DNA from 3 places in the Mesorhizobium sp. M7A.F.Ca.CA.001.10.2.1 genome. Region 2 is predicted to be linked to each of the others. Evidence: predicted binding sites of a transcription regulator. Region 2 holds the regulator's gene; each other region holds the start of a gene.
What was found. The regulator PhoB, encoded in region 2, activates phosphate uptake and scavenging genes when phosphate is short. The targets are predictions, from matches to a motif close to TGTCATNNANCTGTCAT.
Positions count from the first base shown of each region.

Region 1 (6,082 bases), on a different contig from region 2:
GCTTGCCGATCATGCCGGCAAGACGGTGCTGCTCAATCTGTGGGCGACATGGTGCGCGCCGTGCCGTGCCGAAATGCCGGCGCTCGATGCGCTGCAGAAGGAAAAGGGCAGCGACTCCTTTGAAGTGGTCGCCGTCAACGTCGATGCCGGCGACGATGTGAAGCCGAAGAAGTTCCTCAGCGATACCGGCGTCGCGACGCTCGGCTATTACCGGGATTCGACGATGACGCTGTTCAACGACCTCAAGAAGCGCGGCTTGGCGCTAGGCCTTCCCGTCACCATGCTGATCGACGGCGAGGGCTGCCTGATCGCCCACATGAACGGCCCGGCCGAATGGTCGGGGCCGGACGCCAGGCGGCTGGTCGAGACGGCACTCAAGCCCGAGAGCCTGTAGTCTAGCGTGTGGCTAGCGCGGGTGCGGGCGCGAAGGCCAGAACGCTTCTGTCGCGCAGGCTGGCGGGTTTGCTGCCGACAGCGGGTGCGACGACGCCGGTCAGATCGCCGAATTCCTCGATGAGAGCCGGCTTGCCGATATAGTAGCCCTGGCCGATCTCGCAGGCTTCGGCGTCCAGGAACTTCAGTTCGCCGAGCGTCTCGACACCCTCCGCCAGAACCGGCAGGCCGAGCCCGCGTCCAAGTCCCAGGACGGCGCGCACGATCGCCGCGACCTGGCCGTTCTTGTCGACGGACTTGATGAATGAGCCATCGATCTTGATCTTGTCGAAGGGAAAGGCGCGAAGGTTGGAGAGCGAGGAATAGCCGGTTCCAAAATCGTCCATGGCGACGCGCACGCCCAGCGCCTTGACCTGCCGCAAGGTGGCCAATGCCCGCGGCATGTCCTTGACAAGCGCCGTCTCGGTGATCTCAAGCTCGAGCCTGCCGGGCGCCAGGCCGGAATTCAGCAAGGTTTCGTGGACCTTGCGGCTGAAATTCGTGTTGTGGAGCTGCACCGCCGAAACGTTGACGGCCACCGTCAGCGGATTTTCCCAGCGGGCGGCTTCCTCGCAGGCGGCCGTCAGCACCCATTCGCCAATCTGGCCAATGGCGCCGCTGTCTTCGGCGACCGGGATGAATATGCTCGGCGAGACGTCGCCGCGCGTCGGATGCCGCCACCGGACCAGCGCTTCGAAACCGACCATCTTCCCGCTGCTGATCTCCTTCTGCGGCTGATAGACGAGGTAGAACTCCTGGCGTGCGACCGCCTGGCGCAGTTCGTGCTCCATCACGCGCTTGTCGCGGGCCTCGGCCCCCATCGAAGCTTCGAAATAGCGGTAGGTGTCCTTGCCTTCGGTCTTGGCCCGGTAGAGCGCGGTATCGGCGTGGCTTATCAGGCTGGCCTGGTTTTCGGCATCCGATGGATAAAGCGCAATGCCGATGCTGGCCGACACCAGGCCGCCGCCGACCGAGAGCCGGTTTTCCTCGCGCATGGCGGTCAGCACGGCGTTGGCGATACGGCCCGCCTCCAACGGGTCGGTCAGGTTCGGCGCGATGATGGCGAACTCATCGCCGCCCAGCCGCGCCACCATCTGTCCTTGGCGAAGAATGCCGGTAACGCAGTGCGCAACCTTCTGCAGCATGGCGTCGCCCGCGCCGTGCCCATACAGGTCGTTGACCTCCTTGAACCGGTCGAGATCGAGCAGCAGAAGCGCAAGCTGGCCGCCTTTCCTGGTCCGGCCCATCGCAGCGATTTCCGTCTCCAGCCGGCCGGAAAAGCTGCGGCGATTGGCCAGTCCGGTCAATGGATCGAAATGGGCAAGCCGCAGGATCTCCTGTTCCGCCTTCTTGCGCTCGCGAATGTCGCGGACCGCGACCACGTTGTGAGGCTTGCCACAATAGTCGATGCTCCTGGCGATCAGCTCGACAGGAATGCTCGTGCCATCGCGGCCGCTCAATTCGGCCTCCTGCGGCTGTTCGCCGAAGCCCGACATGTCGGATCCGAAGAGATCGCCAAGCTGCATTCCGTTCAGCGTCGCTGTTGCGATGCCCGTCAATGTCGCCATGCTGTCATTGGCACTGATGATGCGGTGGCCGTCGCAGACGATCAGCCCCTCCACGGCGGCATTGGCCAGGCCGTGCATGCGGTCTACCTCGAGCTTCTGGCGACGGAAGCGCAAATCGATCCACAGCGCCGATGCCGACAGAACCAGGATCACCAGTGTGGCGGCGGCGGCCGCAAAAGCCTGCGAGGTCGGCTCGATCGTATATTCGGATATGACGATCGAGGGATCGGGGAAGATCGAGACGGCACCCATACCGATGAAATGCAGGGTGCAGATTGCCAGCGTCAGCAGCACCGCGCCGCCGGATGTCGCCTTCAAGGAGGGACGGCGCTGCACGACACGCAGCGCCAGCGCCGCGAGCGTCACGCCGGCCAGAAGGGAAACGGCGACAAGCAACAGGTTCCACTCGATGCGGCCCTGAACCTCGAACGCCGCCATACCGATGTAGTGCATGGCCGCGATACCGCCGCCCAGCACGGCGCCGCCGACGAGATGATAGTCGAACTCATTCCGCAAGGTGGCGATCCACATGCCGGCTGCCGTCAGAGTGACCGAAGCAGCGAGCGAAAGCACGGAAAGTGCGGGATCGTAAGCACTGGGTATGCCCGGTGTGAATGCGAGCATGGCGATGAAGTGCGTTGCCCAGATGCCGAAGCCGGTCGAAGTGGCCGCGATCATCAGCCAGGCAAGCCGGTTCCGATCGGTGGAGCGGCTTATGTGATGAAGCAGGTTGACGGCAGAGAAACAGGAAATTCCGCAGATCAGCGCGGCGAGTGCGACCAGTCTCAGATCGTGTTCGTTGACGATACAATTGTAGACCGTCAGCATTTTATTTCACCTGATCTTTGGAAATAAACAGGGCAGCAGGATTGAGTAGCGCGTTGCCGTTGAGGGATCGATAAAGTCGCCTGCAACCTTGGCGTGTCTCTTCGGGTTGCAGCGGCTGCAATCAAGGCTGCCACCCCGAAAGGCAGCTTGGCAGTTCCGACGGTGGTTCCTGGCGCTTGTCGTCGCGCTAAGCCGGCTAACCGTGTGGCTTTCCATGCGTCCAAGCGGAGGCGAGGTGGCGTGAGGTAAAGGGGTGAAGTTCGTCGATCTGCAACAAAACCGTTGTCTGATTGTCATGAGCGACACATATTGCCTTTGCGGGAGTGCCCCTTTCGCCAATGACAAACGGGAGATGAAACATGAAGTCCTTCGGCTTCGCGGCCGGTGTTGCCGCCACCTTTATGCTGCTTTCCTCAACCTCCGCTTTTGCTGTCACGCAGATCAGTTGGTGGCACGCCATGACTGGCGCCAATGCCGAAGTTGTCGACAAGATCTCCAAAGATTTCAATGCCAGCCAGAGCGACTATGAACTCGTTCCGGTGTTCAAAGGCACCTACCCCGAGACGCTGAATGCCGGCATCGCCGCCTACCGTGCCGGCCAGGCGCCCGACATCATGCAGGTGTTCGACGTCGGCACCGGCGTGATGATGGCAGCCGAAGGCGCAATCAAGCCGGCAGCCGATGTGTTGACCAGCGCTGGAATGACCTTCGACAAGAGCCAGTATCTGCCAGGCATAGTCGGCTATTATTCGAAGCCGGACGGCACCATGCTCTCTTTCCCCTATAACTCCTCCTCGCCGATCCTTTATTACAACAAGGATATCTTCAAGAAGGCTGGTCTCGACGTCGACAGCCCACCCAAGACCTGGAATGAGGTGTGGGAAGACGCCAAGAAGATCAAGGCGAGCGGCGCGGCCGCCTGCGGCTACACCTCGACCTGGCTGACCTGGATCCATCTGGAGAATTTCGCGGCCTGGAATGACGTGTCATGGGCCACCCAGCAGAACGGTCTGGCCGGCGGCGATGTCGAGCTCAAGATCAATGCGCCGATTTTCGTCAACCACTTCCAGGCGCTGGCGGACCTCGCCAAGGACGGCACCTTCAAATATGGCGGCCGCACCTCCGAAGCCAAGCAGATCTTCCTCGCCGGCGAATGCGGGATCATGACCGAATCCTCCGGCGGCCTTGGCGATATCGTCAAGTCCGGCATGAATTACGGCATCGGCCAATTGCCCTATGACAGCGACGCCAAGGGCGCACCGCAGAACACGACGCCGGGTGGCGCCAGCCTGTGGGTTTTCGCTGAAAAATCCGACGAGGAATACAAGGGCGTCGCGGCCTTCTTCGCCTACCTGTCGAAGACCGAGGTGCAAGAATACCTGCACCAGAAGTCGGGTTATCTGCCGGTAACGCTTGCCGCCTATGAAGCGACCAAGAAGTCCGGTTTCTATGACAAGAACGTCGGTCGCGAGACCCCGATCCTGCAGATGACGGGTAAGGCGCCGACCGACAATTCCAAGGGCGTACGTCTTCCGAACCTGCCGCAGGTGCGCGATATCCAGAACGAGGAGTTCGAAAAGATGCTCGCCGGCCAGCAAACCGCGCAGCAGGCGCTCGACAATGCGGTTACGCGTGGCAATGCGGCGATCAAGGAAGCGCTGGGGAATTAGAGCGAGCGCAGGTCCTTGCTCTACGGCGCATCCACCTGTCCTGCCAGGCATCTCCCCTCGGCGAGGGGAGTTTTGCCGTCCCTTGCGATTTCGCCAACGGTCGATGATGCCCAATCCGAAACGCTCGTCAAAGCCATCTTGGCGAAGAGGGATGCTACATCGTGCCGCCCGCCTCATCACCTCGGAGTGGCTCCATGACCCCTCGCGTCGTGTTTCCCAACAAGATCCTTCCCTACCTGCTGGTGGCGCCGCAACTGGCCATCACGCTCGTGTTTTTCTACTGGCCGGCCGGTCAGGCGTTCTACCAATCCATGCTCAGGCAGGATCCGTTCGGACTGAGGACCAAGTTCGTCTGGTTCGCCAATTTCAGGAAAGTGCTTGCCGATCCGGCCTACCTGAACTCGATCAAGGTCACGGTGGTGTTTTCCCTTGCGACCGCCATCGTCGCCATGTGCGTGGCGCTCCTGCTTGCGGTCATGGCAGAGAAGGTGGTGCGCGGCAAAGGTCTCTACCGCACGCTCTTGATCTGGCCCTACGCGGTGGCGCCGGCAATCGCCGGTATGCTGTGGCTGTTCCTCTTCAACCCGTCGATCGGGTCGCTGGCCTACATGCTGAGAAGTTTCGGCATCGCCTGGGATCCACTGCTCAACGGCACCCAGGCCATGATCCTGCTGGTGTCCGCCGCTGCCTGGAAGCAGATCAGCTACAATTTCCTGTTCTTCGTCGCCGGCCTGCAGGCGGTGCCGAAAGCCTTGATCGAGGCGGCGGCCATGGACGGCGCCGGCGAGACCAAGCGATTCTGGACCATCGTCTTCCCGCTGCTTGCGCCGACGACCTTCTTCCTGCTGGTCGTCAACACCGTCTATGCCCTGTTCGACACGTTCGGCATCGTCCATGCCGTCACCGGGGGCGGTCCGGGCAAGACGACTGAAACGCTGGTCTACAAGGTCTACAATGACGGCTTCGTCAATCTGATCCTCGGTGACTCGGCGGCGCAGTCGGTCATCCTGATGGTCATCGTCATCTCGCTCACGGCCATCCAGTTCCGCTATGTGGAACGCAAAGTCCATTACGGCTGAGGGCGAGCGATGATCGGCCAGTCACCGCTCCGCACCGTCATCGCCCACGCCGTGCTGATCCTCGGCATATTGATCGTTGCTTTCCCGATCTACTACACGTTCGTTGCCTCGACGCAGACGCTGCAAACGATCCTCAGGCCGCCATTGCCGCTCCTGCCCGGCGATCAGTTCTGGAACAATTACACCGAAGCGCTGTTCGGCGGTGTCGGCCGTATCGGCGGCGTCAGCGTCGGCAGGCTGCTGCTCAACACGACGATCATGGCGCTCGGCATCGCGGTGGGAAAGATCTTCATCTCGATCCTGTCGGCCTACGCGATCGTATTTTTCCGCTTTCCGCTGCGCATGACCTTCTTCTGGCTGATCTTCATCACCTTGATGCTTCCCGTCGAGGTGCGCATCCTGCCGACCTACAAGGTGATGGTCGATCTCGGCATGATCGACACCTATGCCGGCCTGATCATCCCGCTGATCGCCTCCGCCACCGCCACATTGCTGTTTCGACAGT
Region 1 covers NZ_RZQY01000076.1:4,324-10,405, forward strand. The annotation lists gene EN964_RS07695 (TlpA disulfide reductase family protein) at 1-394, shown strand, start outside; gene EN964_RS07700 (EAL domain-containing protein) at 396-2,828, opposite strand; gene ugpB (sn-glycerol-3-phosphate ABC transporter substrate-binding protein UgpB) at 3,188-4,498, shown strand; gene ugpA (sn-glycerol-3-phosphate ABC transporter permease UgpA) at 4,693-5,577, shown strand; gene ugpE (sn-glycerol-3-phosphate ABC transporter permease UgpE) at 5,587-6,082, shown strand, end outside.
Region 1: ugpB (sn-glycerol-3-phosphate ABC transporter substrate-binding protein UgpB) is a predicted target of PhoB. The motif match lies at 3,109-3,125, and genes of this name have one in related genera.

Region 2 (4,233 bases):
GCTCGGTGAAACCGCGCCCCTGCTGCTAATCGGCATGGTCGCCTTCGTCGCCGATCCACCGACGACGCCTTTCGATCCGGCCACTGCGCTGCCGGTGCAGATCTATATGTGGGCGAACGAGGCCGAACGCGCCTTCGTCGAGCGCATGTCGGGCGCGATCATCATCCTGCTCGTCTTCCTCATGGCCATGAACATCACCGCGATCGTGCTTCGGCGTCGGTTCGAGCGGCGCTGGTAGAAAAAAGGCATTTTGGTATGAACATCATGACCGAACAGTCCCTTGAAAATGCAGTGGGCGATAAGATGAACGCCAAGTCGAACGAAGTGATCAAAATGCGTGGCGACAAGGTCGGCGTGTTCTATGGCGAGAAGCAGGCGCTGTTCGATGTCAATCTCGACGTCCGCCTGAATCAGGTGACGGCGCTGATCGGCCCCTCCGGCTGCGGCAAGTCGACCTTCCTGCGTTGCCTCAACCGCATGAACGACACCATCGATTCCGCGCGGGTAACCGGCAAGATAACGCTCGACGAAGAAGACATCTACGACAAGAACATCGATGTCGTCGAACTCAGGGCGCGCGTCGGCATGGTGTTTCAGAAACCCAATCCGTTCCCCAAGTCGATCTACGAGAACGTCGCCTATGGCCCGCGCATCCACGGATTGGCCAAGCGCAAGGCCGACATGGATCAGATCGTCGAGTCGAGCTTGAAGAAGGCGGCGATCTGGAACGAGGTGAAGGACCGTTTGCAGGAACCTGGCACGGGTCTTTCCGGTGGCCAGCAACAGCGTCTGTGCATTGCACGCGCCATCGCCGTGTCACCCGAGGTGATCCTGATGGACGAACCGTGTTCGGCGCTCGACCCGATCGCCACTGCTCGCGTCGAGGAACTGATCGACGAACTGCGCCAGAACTATACGATCGTCATCGTCACCCATTCGATGCAGCAGGCAGCGCGCGTGTCGCAGCGCACCGCGATGTTCCATCTAGGCTATCTGGTCGAGGAGGGCGCCACCGACAAGATGTTCACCACCCCCGACGACAAACGCACCCAGGACTACATCACCGGCCGGTTCGGCTGAGCTCAGGCATATGAGGGACGAAGATCATGGGTGAACATACCGTTGCATCTTTCGATGAGGATCTGGAGCAGATCAGCCAGCTGATCCGCGACATGGGCGATCTCGCCCGCTCGATGGTCAGTGGCTCGACCAAGGCTTTGCTCAATTCGGACAATGCGCTGGCGCAGCGCGTGGTTTCCGACGATGCGATCATGGATGCCCGCCAGCGCGAGCTGGACGATCGCGCCATCACGCTGATCGCCAAGCGCCAGCCAATGGCCAACGATCTGCGTGCGGTGGTCGGTTCGATCCGCATGGCCGGCGACCTCGAGCGCATCGGCGACCTTGCCAAGAACATCGCCAAGCGCGTCGGCACTGTCGGGCTGAGCGTCACGCCGCACGATCTTTCGCATTCGATCGACGCGATGGCGCAGCTGGTGCTGATCCAGGTGCAGGGGGTCGTCGACGAGTATGCCGCCGCTGACGCGGCAGCGCTTGCCACGCTCAGAAACAATGATGAACGCATCGACGTCAAATACACCTCGGTGTTCCGCGAGCTGCTGACCTACATGATGGAAGATCCCCGCAACATCACGGCGTGCACGCACCTGTTGTTTTGCGCCAAGAACCTCGAGCGGATCGGCGACCACGTGACCAACATCGCCGAAAATGCCTACTATGTTTTGACCGGCACGCAGCTGCCAGCCAATCGTCCGAAGCAGGACGAGACGGCAATGTCCGCGCCAGCGGCATAACAAGGGTGACCAGCCGATGATCGCACCACGCATCATGGTGGTGGAGGATGAGGAGCCGCTAGGCGTGCTGCTCCGCTACAATCTTGAATCCGAAGGTTACCAGGTCGAGGTGGTGACGCGCGGCGATGAGGCCGAAATCCGGCTGCAGGAGAACGTTCCCGATCTTCTGGTGCTCGACTGGATGGTGCCTGCGGTTTCGGGCATCGAACTCTGCCGGCGCCTGCGAATGCGTCCCGAGACCGAGCGGCTGCCGATCATCATGCTGACCGCGCGAGGCGAGGAAAGCGACCGCGTGCGCGGCCTGTCGACCGGCGCCGACGACTATCTGGTCAAGCCCTTCTCGACGCCGGAGTTCATGGCCAGGGTCAAGGCGCTGCTGCGCCGGGCCAAGCCGGAAGTGCTGTCCAGCGTGCTAAAGGTCGGCGATATCGTGCTCGATCGCGAGTCGCACCGTGTCTATCGCAAGAAGAGCGAGATCCGGCTTGGGCCGACGGAATTCCGCCTGCTCGAATTCATGATGCGCCATCCAGGCCGCGTGTTCTCGCGCAGCCAGCTGCTCGACAATGTCTGGGGCGAGACGATCTACATCGACGAGCGCACGGTCGACGTGCATGTCGGCCGGCTGCGCAAGGCGGTCAACAATGGCCGTATGCCTGATGTCATCCGCACGATCCGTGGGGCCGGATACGCCATCCGAGAGGACTGAACTCCCTCGTTTGAACTCACGCCACGTTCTTGCCGCCGAAACCGGATCTCGCCTGCACGCCCGGCGCAAAAATCTCCTGATCGACGAAGATCAGCGCCCGCATGGCGCAGCCTTCGCGGATCAGCGGCAGTTCGTTCGGCTCGGTGTCGAAGGAAATCGATTTGGAATGCTGGCCGCCGGCGGTCTGGGCAATCGCTTGCCGCAATGCCGGCTCGATCAGGTCGAAGGCGGCGGCGCTGACACCGACCATGGCGACCGGCGCCGGATCGATCAGCGCGAACAGGCTGCCGAGGCCGTAGCCGAGCGCTTCGCCGGCCTTGCGATAGGCTTCCCGTTCGGGTCCGTCACCTTCGCGGGCCGCGGCAGCCAGGGCGCGCATGTCGGCGTCGCTGACATCGGCGACGGGTTCTGCATCCTCGCCCATCTGCCTGGCGTTGCGCCAGATGGCGTAATTGCCCGCATAGGCTTCGACGCAGCCGCGCCGTCCGCAGCGACATAGCGCGCCGTTCGGCCGATGGATCATGTGGCCGAATTCGCCGCCCGAAGAATGGGTGCCGGTGAACAATTCGCCCTTCAGCACCAGTCCCATGCCGATGCCGTGCGACAAAAGGATAGCGATGAAATCGTCGCGGTAACGATCGGGGTCGCGCCAGCGCAGCGCCACCGCCATCATGTTGCAGTCGTTCTCCATTATGGCAGGGATGCCGAACTCGTCTTCGAATATGTCAGCGAAGGCGATGTCGGTGTGCGGCGTGATCGGCGACCACAGCATGGCGCGGGCACGGGTGTCGGTGATGCCCTGGATGGCCAGCGCGATGCGGGCGATGCTGCGCACGTCCAGGTCGGGATCTGCCAGGCGGCGCCGCACGATGGCCGTGCATTCCCCGATCAGCGACTCGCGCGACATCGTCAGCGTGTCCAGCCGGCGCTGTTCCTCGGATATCACCTGGCCGGCATAGTCGATGACGGCGACGGAGAGGAAGTTCAGCGACAGCACCACGGTCATTACCGCGGCCGCTTCCGGATTGAGACTGAGGCCGACCTGCGGCCGGCCGCGTTTGAGCGAGCCGGCCTCGCTCGGCTTGCTTTCGGTCAGGATGCCTTCGACGATCAGGTCGGATGAAATCGCCGAGATGGTCGAATGGCTGAGGCTTGTGGTCGCGGCGATCTCGGTTCGTGACGGCTGTCCGGCGCGGCGCACTGCCGCGATCACCATGGCGCGGTTGCGGCGGCGCAGATCGTCGTGGCGGATTCCGACCGACATGTTCTTTCATATCCTCCCGGTCGCCGCGGTTCCTCCTGCCCCTGGAACGCTGTCGGTGACGCCGGTAAATACTGGCAGAAGCTGCATGCCGTGTCATTTATTTATTCCGAGACTCGAAAAAAACTCGAAATGACATCAAAATCCATCAGAATCGATGTTGACAGCGTTCGGGCGTTGGCCCAGTATTTTTTCGAGGCTCGAAAAAATAGAGCCTCTGTGCCGGCCCTCGGGTCAGTTTGGTCGCGCCATACGCGGCGCAGGGAGGATAATATGAAAAGATTCACGGCCGCCATCCTGGCGGGTGCCGCCATGTCGCTGACGCTCGCGTCTGTCGCGCAGGCGAAGGACAAGGTTGTCGGCGTTTCGTGGTCCAACTTCCAGGAAGAACGCTGGAAGACCGACGAGGCCGCCATGAAGACGGCGATCGAGGCCGCCGGCGACAAGTACAT
Region 2 covers NZ_RZQY01000503.1:171-4,403, forward strand. The annotation lists partial or broken gene EN964_RS25840 (PstA family ABC transporter permease) at 1-238, shown strand, start outside; gene pstB (phosphate ABC transporter ATP-binding protein PstB) at 256-1,080, shown strand; gene phoU (phosphate signaling complex protein PhoU) at 1,107-1,814, shown strand; gene phoB (phosphate regulon transcriptional regulator PhoB) at 1,831-2,520, shown strand; gene EN964_RS25860 (ROK family protein) at 2,537-3,784, opposite strand; partial or broken gene EN964_RS25865 (D-xylose ABC transporter substrate-binding protein) at 4,055-4,233, shown strand, end outside.

Region 3 (6,082 bases), on a different contig from region 2:
AGCGGGCAGAATGCCGCTAATCAAGCTGAAAGATGGTCCTGCCGGAAACGCAACGACTACGGACCGGTTTTTGCCCGAACCGCCGGGTTGCGGGCCGCATTACACGAAAAATAGCTGAGGTCCAAGCCGAAATGGTCTCTTTTCACAACCCGCCGGCGTTGCTGCCGAACCTCGTCAAATCATAGCCATGCCGCCATTTACGTGGATGGTCTGGCCAGTGACGTAGGCGGCTTCGTTGGAGGCGAGATAAGCGACGGCGGACGCGACTTCAACGCTGGTGCCCATGCGCCGCGTCGGGATCGCCGCCATGATCGCCTCTTTCTGCTTGTCGTTGAGCTTGTCGGTCATCGCCGATTCGATGAAGCCCGGGGCGACGCAGTTGACGGTGATGTTGCGGGTGGCGATCTCCTGTGCCAGCGATTTGGAGAAGCCGATCATGCCGGCCTTTGAGGCGCAGTAATTGGTCTGGCCGGGATTGCCGGTGATGCCGACCACCGAGGTGATGTTGATGATGCGGCCATGGCGGCGGCGCATCATCGGGTGGGTGAGTTCGCGGGTCAGCCTGAACACGGCGGTCAGGTTGACCTCGAGCACGCTGTCCCAGTCGGCATCCGACATGCGCACGAACAGGCCGTCCTTGGTGATGCCGGCGTTGTTGACCAGGATGTCGACGCCTTCGAGATCGGCTTCGGCTTTCTGGCCGAGCGCCTTGACCTCCTCACGGTTGGACAAATTGGCCGGGAACAGCTTGACCCGGTCGCCAAGCTCGCTAGCCAGCGCTTCCAGTTTCTCGACGCGGGTGCCATGCAGGCCGACGATCGCGCCCTGCGCATGCAACATCCTGGCGATCGCCTCGCCGATGCCGCCGGATGCGCCGGTGACGAGCGCCTTGCGGCCAGTCAATTCGAACATTTTTGTCTCCTGATTGAGAAGAGAACACCCTTTACAGGGATGGGATCAAATGACGCTTTATGCAAGCGCCGCCATGGCCGCCTCGACGTCAGCCGCGGTGCCGACCGACGCGGTGGCGACATCGCGGTTGATGCGCCGCGCCAATCCTGAAAGCACCTTGCCGGCGCCGATCTCGTAAAGCGTGGTGACGCCGTTTGCGCCGAACCATTCCACCGTCTCGCGCCAACGCACGCGGCCGGTTATCTGTTCGACCAGGCGGCGGGCGATCTCGTCTGGATCGCTGGTCGGGCTGACCGTAACATTGGAGAGGACGGGAACCACCGGCGCGTTCTTTGCCACGCCGGCCAGGGCTTCGCGCATGACGTTCGCGGCCGGCGCCATCAGCGCGGAATGGAAGGGCGCGGACACCTGCAGCATCAGCGCGCGTTTGGCGCCTTTCTCGGTGCACAGTTTCGCGGCCAGTTCGACCGCGGCCTTGGCGCCGGAGATGACCAGTTGGCCACCGCCATTGTCGTTGGCGATCTGGCAGACAGAGCCTTTGGCGGCTTCCGCGCAAGCGGCTTCGACATCGGCATGTTCCAATCCGATGATCGCCGCCATGGCGCCCTCGCCGGCCGGCACCGCCGCCTGCATGGCATTGCCGCGTATGCGCAGCAACCGGGCGGCATCGGCAACCGAAACGAAGCCGGCAGCGGCCAACGCCGAATATTCGCCCAGCGAATGACCGGCGACATAGGCGATCTTGCCTTTCAGCGAGAAGCCGCGCGATTCCAGCGCCCGGATCGCGGCCAGCGACACCGCCATCAGCGCCGGCTGCGCGTTGGCGGTCAGCGTCAACGTCTCTTCCGGCCCTTCCCAGATCAGCTCCGACAGATTTTCGCCGAGCGCATCGTCGACTTCCTGGAAGACCCTGCGCGCTTCGGGGAAGGCGTCGGCGAGATCCTTGCCCATGCCGACCGCCTGGCTGCCTTGTCCGGGAAAGGTGAATGCAACGGCCATGCGAGGGCTCCCAAGGGCTGGTTTTGCTTGCCTGAAGACGGTTTTTCTTGCCTGTGACGCATGGCGGGGCGCCAAGTCAACCCCGGTTCGACCCTGCCCGAGGGCAGCCTCGTCCGCCGAGTGCCTGTTGCGAAAGGGTTTTTGGCGATCACTCCTGATGAAAACCGCTCACGATTCGTTTGCTGGCTCTTCTTATTTCCGTTACAGGCGCTAGCTTTGCGTGACAATTCCATGACAATCGAGTGACGCGCTTGTCGCTGGGTGGGGAAGTTAAAGTGGCAAAGAGTTACAAACGCACCGGCAAGGCCGCGCCACAGTTCCTGGAAGACGACCCCTCCACCGGCTATCTGCCGGGCAGGAGATGGCCGGTCGTGCGCTATGGGCTGATCAGCCTGGCGATTGCCGCTATCCTGGTGTTTGCCATCGAACTGATCGTGCGCGGCGACTTTGCCGGAACCATCTCCTTCTTCCTGCAGCCGTTCAAGCCGGGCTGGACCACCATCGTCGTGTTTGCGCTGCTCCTGATCGGCTTCGATGCGGTGCTCGGCCGCAGCCACCAGAGCCTGATGATCGTCGCGCCGCTGACCTTGTCGCTTGCTTTCGTCGGTCACCAGAAGTCGCACTATCTCGGCGATCCGCTCTATCCGACCGATTTCCTCTATGCCCGCCAGATCTTCGCGCTGCTGCCGCTTTTGGTACGCGAACGGCCGATGACCGCGCTTGCCATGGTCGTCGGCATCGTCGCCGGCCTGTCGCTGCTCGTCTACGGCTGGCGGCTATGGCGCCGCAAGGTTCCCGCACTCAGCCGCAAGGGGCGCCTTGCGCGGCTGACGCTGGCAGTGCCGCTGCTCGCCTTCTTCGTTTCGATCATGGACTACGCCACCTTCTCCTGGACCAGGGATCGGCTGCAGATCATCCCGATCATGTGGGACCAGAAGGAAAACTATGCCTCCAACGGCTTTGCGCTGGCCTTTGCCCTCAACGTGCCGATGGCGCATGTCTCGGCGCCGCCGGGCTATTCCGACAAGGCGATCGCAGCGATAGCCAGGCCTGATGTGACCGCCTCGGTGCCGGCCGAGAAGCCGGACATCATCATCGTCATGAGCGAATCCTTCTGGGATCCGACCAAGTTGCCTGGCGTCACCATCACGCCAGATCCAATCCCCAATGTGCGGGCGCTGCGCTCGGGCTCGATGTTCTCGCCGGAGTTCGGCGGCATGACCGCCAATATCGAGTTCGAGGCGCTGACCGGCTTCTCCAACGCGTTCCTGCCGGCAGGCAGCATCCCCTATCAGCAATATGTGCGCACGCCGACGCCTTCGCTCGCGACCTTCCTGAAGAGCCAGGGTTACCGGGCGCGCGCCATCCATCCCGGCACCAACTGGTTCTGGAACCGTGGCGCGGTCTATGCCGATTTCGGCTTCAACGATTTCATGTCGGAAGAGACGCTGCCGCCAATGCAAAAGCGCGGGCCACTGGCATCGGATGCGGCGATGACCGACGAGATCATCAGCGAGGCCGACGCCAGCGACGAGCCGGTGTTCTTCTTTGCGGTCAGCCTGCAAAACCACGGTCCCTACGAGCCGAACCGCTATTACAATCCCACGCATAGGGTGCAGGCGCCGATCAGCCAGTGGGCGCGCGAATCGCTACTCAGCTACGCCGAGGGCTCAGCCGATGCCGATCGCGGCCTCGAACGCCTCGTCGAATGGGCCAAGAAACGCTCCCGCCCCACCGTAATCGCCTTCTTCGGCGACCATCTGCCGCCGCTGGGGCCGGTCTATGTCGAAACCGGCTTCCTCAAGGACAATGTCGCGCCGCGCAAGGAAGCGTCGCCCGAGGCTGCTCTCGAGCATCACGAGACGCCGCTGGTCATCTGGTCGAACCGCACCGGGCCGGCTGAGCAGATGGGTGCCGTCAGCCCAGCCTTCCTGCCCTATCATATCCTGAAAACGGCCGGAATCAGCCATCCCTACTACACCGGCTTCCTGGGCGAGATGAGCGAACGCTACCGTGTCGTCGACCGCAATCTTCTGCTGACGCCGGCTGGCGAAGCCACGCCCGATTGGGCGCGGCAGAAGGAGATCGATCCGGCGATCCGCGATTTCCGCCTGCTGCAGTACGATATGATGTTCGGCAAGCGTCAGGCAGCGCCTGACTTCTTCCCCGAAACGGTCGACAAGGACAAGGTTGTCGCCCATACGAGTTGAGCCCAACGATCCCTCAGGCTCGTCTGTGTCGGATCGCGCGTTCAGTTCGTCAATTGCAGCTTCGAGAACTTGTTGGCGATCTGCTGGAAAACGTCCGGCAATTTGGTCGGATCGTTGACTGCATAATAGCCGCTCGGATCAGAAGCGCAGGCGCTGTAAAGCGCGCGGTTGGCTGCGGTGTCGGATTGCAGCACCATGGTGTAGATTTGCACGCCCTCGTTCTTCAATTGCGTGCAGACGTTTTTGGTCCAGCCGTCGACATTGCGCGCAGCGGTCGTCTGGTTATCTGATCCGAAACGGCCGCCGGCCAGATAACCATATGATGTGTAGTCAGATTTCGTCGGCTGTTGGCTGGCGCCATAGACGACGTTCTCGCCGTCGGTGAGCAACAGCACGATCTTGCTGATGCCGGGCGTCTTCCACGGCGCCCCATCGGTGTAGGGCGCGGCGGGCGACAGCACCCGCATACCCCATGACAGGCCCTCGGAGACGTTGGTGCCCGAACCGTTCCACTCGGTCATCTGACTGGCAGCCTTGCGCAGCTTGTCGAAATCGTCGGTCAGGGGGACCACCGGGGTCGGACACGCACGGTTCGGACCGATAGTGATGGGAGAGCCGATCTCGGTTATGAGTTCCTTGGCGGGCGCAACATATTTGGCAATCTTTTCCCTGGCAGCCCTGTCATCGGGCGACAGAAGTTCGATGAGATTGCCGAGCAGGTTGCTGAGATCGATGCCCAGGATGTTGATGCCCGACTGGGCAAGCCTGGTTTTGTCGCTGACATCGTTGAGATAGGAGTTGTTGTAGTATTTATCCGAATTGCCATAGGAGCCAGACGGCTTTTGGGCGTCTTCGGGATCATCCGGCGCAAAGTACGGCACGAACAGCGTGTCGGGCTTGGCCGTGTCGGGTGGCGTGTCGGAGATATTGTAAGCGCCTGGCCGCGCCTCGACACAACCCTTCCATCCGGTGCCATTCCATCCGGCATCGGTCCATCCGGTCTTCTTGAGCTGTTTGAAAAGCGCCATGTGGTTCGGCCGCTTGCCGTCGATGACGGGAAAATTGACGCCGTTGGTTGAGGACTTGCCGTCCATGTCGATCCAGGACGGGTCGAAGCCGTCGCCATTGACGTTGACGGCGGTTACGAAAGGAACCAGCGAGGCGCGGATCTTGCGCGTCGGCGATTTCGCCGCTTCGAGCGTGTCGAGCAACGATTTTGTCGCCGTCCTCAGTGCCGTCATGCGCGCGCCGGCCATCGAGCCGGTGTTGTCCAGTACCAGCACGACTTCGAGCTGGTTGTTCGATTCGACCGCCGAGGCATCGACCACGATGTGCTTGCTGTCGCCGAACAGGAAGGCGAAGTTGAGATTGACGTCCGCCGAGGCAATCGCCTTTGTCTTGACGAAGTTGACGCCCTTATCGACAGTCAGCGTCGCCTGCGCATTGCCGAGTTCGCCATGACCGACGATGTTGGCCTGGAAATAGCGGTTGAAAGCGTCATTGCGGGTGATGTCGAGATCGCCAAGGTGCGAAGAAGCAAGATTTGCCGAATCAAGAGCGTTCTGCAGATTGCTCTTGGCTCGCATAAGGGTCGAGATATCGGTTGCGAAAGCGACTGCCGTCAGGATGACCGGCAAACCCAGTCCCAGCACAAGCGTGAAATTGCCGCTCTTCGAGCGCCAGAATTTGTTGAAAAGCATCCTTACCCCCGGAAATGCTTGCCGCTTTTGCGCGGTTGTCCGGGCTTTTGCGCCTTCGATGATGAATCGACCGTTGATGGCCAGGCTTCAACTCCACACAACCTGCTGGTGTGGTTAAGACGTGGTTGCCGGAAACCACAACTCCGACCGTTGCTGCTCCCCGATCATCGGCTATGACACACGGGAATGCCGCTTGCGCTTGCTTTGCGGCCGGATTGCTGTATAGACGCCCGCAATCTGCCGGTCCTTGCTGGGGGCTGA
Region 3 covers NZ_RZQY01000200.1:2,927-9,008, forward strand. The annotation lists gene fabG (3-oxoacyl-[acyl-carrier-protein] reductase) at 175-912, opposite strand; gene fabD (ACP S-malonyltransferase) at 970-1,911, opposite strand; gene EN964_RS15010 (LTA synthase family protein) at 2,163-4,121, shown strand; gene EN964_RS15015 (pilus assembly protein) at 4,163-5,821, opposite strand.
Region 3: EN964_RS15010 (LTA synthase family protein) is a predicted target of PhoB. The motif match lies at 2,132-2,148, and genes of this name have one in related genera.